DNA from 2 places in the Paenibacillus sp. FSL P4-0176 genome. Region 1 is predicted to be linked to the other one. Evidence: predicted binding sites of a transcription regulator. Region 1 holds the regulator's gene; the other holds the start of a gene.

Region 1 (3,425 bases):
ACATTGGTAGGGCAGCTAGTTAAGTATCCTCTGCGATCATCAAAAGCATAATCCACGTGCGCTTCAAAAGCATCATCTATTGCGGAAGCTTTCTCCCAGGCTTCTTTCACCTGGAACCCCGGATAGAGGCACTGGATACGAAGATGATCCTCTTCATTAATCATAATACTGACAGACTCATCCTCACTGAGAATAACCGCACCATTCCTGGATTCATTCGCAAGACTTGGACTGATGAGATGTTTCTCCACCAGCACCCGTTTGTCGAGTTCGTCAATATCGATCAGATCCAACGTATGAAAATCCCCAAAGGCATGAACGTCATCGTATTGAAGTACTTCGCTCAGCTTATTCAGCACCTCTTCCGATTGCTCATTGGAAGCCAGCATCGGAAACGGAACATGCTGAAGGTTGCGTGCAATCCGGACACGGCTGCTAATGACAATTTCGGAATCAGCCGCATCACTGCGCATCCAGTCGCTGAGCGCCTTATCTGTAAAGCGCAGATTAGGCATTACGCATCCCTCCTACTCATGACAAACTTTACTCCTGAGCTATTCCTTTTTCAAGTCCTCTGATCTGGTCACGGATCTGGGCCGCCTCTTCAAATTCCTCTTGTGCGATGCTCTCTTGTAGCTCACGCTTCAGATCAGCAATTTGCCGTTTCACCTTGATGCGACCACCAGCTCGTGCAGGCACTTTGCCTACATGGGACGTATTACCATGAACCCGCTTGAACAAAGGATCTAGACGACTGTCAAAATATTTATAACATGAACTGCAGCCGAACCGGCCTATCTTACTAAATTGTGCGTACGTCATACCACACTCTTCACATTGAAGAGCTTTTGCAGGTGGTGTTCCTGCCGATCCACTTTTGCCGGCTGGATCAAAATCAAGCAATCCGGACAACAAGTTGTGAATGGAAAACCCACCTGCTGTTCCAGGGATCATTTCCCCTTTTTCACGGGCACATGACTCACAAATATGGAATTCCGTCTTCTCTCCATTTACGATCTTCGTAAAATGAAGTGTCGCCGGACGTTTATTGCATTCTTGGCACAGCATATTGATGTACCTCCTTTGACCCCGATAGTTTTCATTTACCGAGCAAAGATATTAACATCGCCTTCAACATTCTGGCACGAATTTGATCCCGGTAAGGAAGTTTGACCAATATAACCTCTCTAGATACAGCAGCTCGCATCAACCCGGCTTCCCGCTTGTTCAAGAAGCGCGCTTCTTCCAATTGATAGATCAGACCTTCGGCAGCTGTCTGCCCGATCTCTTCACCAATACTATGGTGCAAATGATTATGCAGAGCTGATTGGGCCGGTAATTCAATGCGCTGTATGCGAACATAACCACCACCGCCGCGTTTACTCTCTACCAGGTATCCCTTCTCGAGTGTAAAACGTGTGCTGATGACATAGTTGATCTGGGAAGGTACACATGAGAATTGATCTGCCAGATCATTACGCTGAATTTCAACCATTCCTTCGGGACTTTCATGCAAAATACTCTTCAGATATCGTTCGATAATATCAGAGATATTACGCATCCAATCATCCTCCACTGTCTGAAACGTTAAGTCAATAAGGACCCACACGCCCCCACAGAGTACACCTTCTCTACCCATTTAACCAATCAGGGAAACAGCGAATCTTGCTTCCACAGGTGTCAACAGGAGAGCGAAGGAAGCACGAAGGTCCTTTAATATTCCCTTGATCCTCCGATGAAATGAATCCCGTATATTGGCGATCATGCATCAGATTGTAGAAAGAAAGCTACTTAAGTATTAAACCTTTAGTTGACTTTGACTTTCTTTGACTTTATAACCATTATAGCATATTTTGTGGTTTTGCCAAGTGGGGTCACTATTCATTTTTTACGATTTTACACGAAATATTCCCCGGACACAAAAAAACCTCCCCAAAATTGCTGGAGAAGTCCATTTGTCTTTCAATCACGCCGTATTTCTATATAAGCTAATCAAGTTAAATGGAGCAGTGGGAATAGTCATCAGAAGAAATCGAGCAAATAGGTTTCCCGTTCAGGAATCGCTTGTTCCAAAGCCTTGATTGCTGTGTTCGGTCCGTGAATTCTTCCGATTCGTGCCATTTCCGTGGGTCTGCGATATCCCATCAGCACCGCGGTAAGGGATTGAATATCCACCTTAATGATCTGATCATCAGTAATTGGCTCCGATGTTTTCCATATGGACGCTGTTCCGTTCATTGCCACGTTTAATTGCCATACCCCTTCATTCCATGGAGCGTGGGCATCCTCTACCTGAAGTACAATCTGCACCGGTGAGTCCTGGCTTGCAAATGGATACTGGGATATAAACTGCTCTACACTAACGATACGCGCCATAAAATAAGGTAGAATCTCCTGCTGAATCCGTGGGTTATCCAATTGGAAGGCAAGCGTGTCACTGGCAGGCGCCTGCAACGTAACTTCCTGGATCATGGAATCATGGTTAGCAATGAAGGTCCACAGCCCTTGCCTAGCCTCTTCATTCAGATAGATGATCTCTTTAATGGTAAACTTATTTTCCTTAACCTCATATAAAAGATAACCTTGTGCTGCATCAGCTTCATCGTAATATACAGCCTTCTGGCTGGCCCCATTAACAAGAACTGAATTCTCCCACCTTGCATCATCTCGAACCAGAGTTCCGTTATAACGCTCAGCATAAGCACTGTATACTTCCTTTAATATGCTGAGGCCCGGATCCCCACGCCGAATTGTTCCAGGTGTCTCTTTTTTCTGAGGCAAATGAGCTGTAGGTACTTTATAACGTTTAAATTCAACATACGTCTCCCATCCATACTTCCGATAGAAACCAAAAGAGAATGGATGCAAGAATGATATGCTCTGTTTGTTACGATTCATTTCTTCCAACGCATGCTTCAGCAGACCCGCTACCCAGCCTTTGCGTCTATACTCTGGCCAGGTGGCTACACCCGCAATACCGCCCATCTCGAACGATCTGCCATGAATATAGGTTTGAAAAGGAATGATGTGAAGTTTGGCTCCTAGCTGCCCGTCCTCATATACACCCCATATATCCTGTGACGAAAATTGACTGCGCCGTTTTTCTTTCTGTTCTTCACTCATTACTACTTGAAAAGCATATTCGGAGAGTGCCATCGCCGGTTCAAAATCATCTACCGTCAATTTCTGAATTTCCATGTTGTCCTACACCCCATTCGCTAGAGTTATATCAATCCAAATCATGGCCTGATATCTGATATATGTACCCCTTAGAGTGTGTCAGAGGATTCTTACAAAGTCAAATAAGAGATGCTTCCGCATCCCCTAAAATAAACAAATAAAAACCACCACCGAATAACATCGGCAGTGGTTCTTCGCTTGGCGGCGTCCTACTCTCCCAGGACCCTGCGGTCCAAGTACCATCG
Region 2 (3,425 bases), 1.0 Mb from region 1:
ATCGAAGCGACCTTGAGTTGTATCATATTTGAGCAAATGAGCGAGCATTTTAGCGTCAGTCAAGTCGTTGATTGCTACTACCTCGATGCCTGCTACATTTTGAATACGGCGGAATGCCAAGCGTCCAATACGTCCAAAACCGTTAATACCTACTTTAATCATGAGTAAGTTCCTCCCAAGTTTTGATTAATTTTTTATGAAACTTATATATTCAAGACAGACGGTGAAGTCCGTCAAGACAACAATAGTTGTGATACAAAGTAAAACCTTATTCCATTTCAGCAACGATGACTTCGGCAGCAGCCTCATCAATAATCAGAATATCTTCCTGACCAAATCGTAACACGGAATGTATAGCAGCAGCTTTGCTTTTGCCACCTGCAATTCCAATCACAACATCGGTTCGTTCAATATCCTGAAGTCGCATACCCAGTGTAAGCATGGTATGTACCACCTTACCCTGATCATTAAAGTAATAACCGAAAGATTCAGATACGGCCCCTTGCTCCTGAAGTTCATCTATAATCTCCGTCGCAAGTTTGCGTCTTTTGGCCATCTCTACGGCATCACCAATTCCATGAATAACAATCCGTGATTGCCTGATCAGCTGCAGAATCTCCTGAACACTAGGGTCCTGGATTAATGATTCATAGGCATGATCACTGAGCAAATCCGGTACATGCAGGAGTTTGTATTGCGCCCCTACCCGTTTTGCCATTGTGGATGCGATCGTATTAGCCTGAATTTCAAGGCTTTCTCCAAGTCCACCGCGTGCTGGTACGAACCAGACACCTTTGAGCGATGTTGGCGGATTTAGTTGTTCTGCGACTTCGGCCGTTGTTGAACCACCAGTAACGGCGACAACGTCGTTGTCACTCATGATATTGCCGAGAGCCTTCGCTCCGGCTCTGCCCAGTTCCCTTTTGGCAAATGGAGAAACGTCCGAATCGCCAGGAACCACAACTACCTTTTGCAGACCGTAGGCTTGCTTGATGCGCTCTTCCAGCTCGGATAATCCGAACAACTCTTTGGCTACGGGCTCTAACTGCTGCAGCAAATCATACCCTGCCTCGCTGATCTTCATTCCTGCACTGTCAATTTCAATAAGTCCCTGAGCCTTTAACAGATCGGTCTCAGCCCTCAGAACCCGCTCGGTCATCTGCATGGAATTAGCTAACGTTCTCCGTCCGATCACATCCGATAACATGATCTGTTGTAGAATCGTATACCTCTTTTTCAAGATATCCATGAGATCAGGCAGAAGCTGCTTTTGTACTTCTAAAATCGTTCGCATGCTTTCCACTCCCGCAAGTTCTCGTTCTAAGCTCTCTTTCGTGGCCCTAAAACGTCCCGGGTTAACTTTTTAAGTCCCACGTCTATTCTACCTAAAACTGACGCGACATGCAAGTGTTTCAACGTGTTATTTCGACACGCATTCAGCGTTTGTACGCGCCTATTTTCACAATCCCAGACTTCCATGATCTAGGACTAGCTCACACATACCATATATAGAAGAAACAAATGAATTCAATCTACATATCGCTCAGAATTACATTTCATACGGCATGTCCAAAACCTCTAATAGCATTTACTTAAATGCACTCTTTATCCACTCTTCTTCATCATGATCATTTTTAGGTTAATCCAAACCAATACCACAACGAACTGCTTGCAATTAAATATTTCATGAGCTATAATCATTATTGCTGTCATATATTTAGAAAGCTACATAAATTGGTAGCAAATTAATGTGCGCCCGTGGTCCAATGGATATGACGTAGGCCTCCGAAGCCTGAGATCCAAGTTCGATTCTTGGCGGGCGCGCCATTTTTATTTAACAGCTCATAACCCATTTAACCAATGAAACCGGAAAGGTTTCTTTTTTTTGCAAGTTAGTTTGACTTTCTTTGACTTTTTGTTTGGAATTGTTTATTATGTGGGTAATACGGTAACAGTTTAAGTATAAACACCAATAACATTTACATTCCAAGGAGGTTTTTCACGTGAGTTTTATTCCAATGGTCGTTGAACAGAGCAACCGGGGTGAGCGCGCCTACGACATCTACTCCAGATTGCTGAAGGATCGTATTATTTTCCTTGGTAGCGATGTTAATGACGTAGTGGCTAATGCCATTATGGCACAGATGTTGTTCCTGGCTGCGGAAGATCCGGAGAAAGACATTCACTTATACATCAACAGCCCAGGCGGATCGATTACAGCCGGTATGGCGATTTACGATACAATGCAATTCATCAAACCGGATGTATCTACCATCTGTGTAGGTATGGCGGCTTCCATGGGTGCATTCCTGTTGAATGCCGGTGCAAAAGGTAAACGTTTTGCATTACCAAACAGTGAAATTATGATTCACCAACCACTTGGTGGTGCACAAGGTCAGGCTTCTGACATCGAAATTCGTGCTCGCCGCATCCTGAAAATGCGTGATACCTTGAACCGCATCATCTCTGAGCGTTCAGGTCAACCGCTGGAGCGGATTGAGAAAGATACAGATCGTGACTACTTCATGAGTGCTGCTGAAGCCGCCGATTACGGTATCATTGATAAAGTTATCGAAAACGTAGGATCACAAGGCATCTAAGTGTGACGTAGACCACGGTCTATGCGTTAACATAATCAACACCTAACGTAATCAGCAACATATAATTGTGTTGTCTATACGAGAAGAAGCCCTCATCATAATTATGATGGGGGCTTCTTTTTTCATTTTATAAGAAAAATAACTTAAGAGTGCATAATAATGATTCTTTATTTGGTTCCATTTACATTACTGAAAGGTTCTGTGCCTTTAGGGAGAAGCTCTTTGTACGTAAATGGCATTTCAGGGAAGCCTTCTGCGTACGCCGTATACTCATACAACTGGAAGAACACAACTACACCCGTTGGTGTCACATAGTAATCTTGATCTTTATTCAAACCTTTATAACCGTCGAGGTATCCACCGCGGGCTTTCAGTTGCTCACCCACTTTTTTACTCAACGTCTCGCGCATCGTTTTGTTATTTTGCAGCACATCATCTAACGTAAGCTCCTTACCTGTGTCCAGTGCAAAGGTGTGGCCCGTACGGTATGTCATGCCATGAGCGCCAGCATAATCTTCGTATCGTTGTGTAATGAGTCCCAGCACGCCTTTTTCGTTGTACGTCACTACATAGGAGCTCTCAAATGCATATGGACGGTTGGCGGTTGCACCGCCGAATTCAGATGTCTGTTTCTTGAAGTCAGCTACATAAGTATCCACTTCGTCTTTCAGCACTTTATTGATCGCCGCTTCAGCTTCTTTGCTGGCAAGTCCACTCACCTGTGGATATTGAACATCTACTTCAGCATTTTTTACAGTGACATTAACTGTTGCCGCTTTAATTTTAACGTTATTTTGTTTCAACTTGCTGAGTGACAACGTTTTG

The links. The regulator CtsR, encoded in region 1, represses protease genes until heat stress. The targets are predictions, from matches to a motif close to ATGGTCAATAAAGGTCAAACA.
Region 2: the regulator CtsR is predicted to act here: its motif matches at 1,895-1,915, upstream of clpP (ATP-dependent Clp endopeptidase proteolytic subunit ClpP).

Annotation. Positions count from the first base shown of each region.
Region 1 is NZ_CP150242.1:6,446,113-6,449,537, forward strand. It holds gene MKY95_RS29675 (protein arginine kinase) at 1-515, opposite strand, end outside; gene MKY95_RS29680 (UvrB/UvrC motif-containing protein) at 544-1,068, opposite strand; gene MKY95_RS29685 (CtsR family transcriptional regulator) at 1,100-1,561, opposite strand; gene MKY95_RS29690 (GNAT family N-acetyltransferase) at 2,023-3,198, opposite strand; rRNA gene rrf (5S ribosomal RNA) at 3,377-3,425, opposite strand, start outside.
Region 2 is NZ_CP150242.1:183,394-186,818, reverse strand. It holds gene gap (type I glyceraldehyde-3-phosphate dehydrogenase) at 1-162, opposite strand, end outside; gene MKY95_RS00920 (sugar-binding domain-containing protein) at 269-1,294, opposite strand; tRNA gene MKY95_RS00915 (tRNA-Arg) at 1,753-1,827, shown strand; gene clpP (ATP-dependent Clp endopeptidase proteolytic subunit ClpP) at 2,004-2,600, shown strand; gene MKY95_RS00905 (DUF4163 domain-containing protein) at 2,768-3,425, opposite strand, start outside.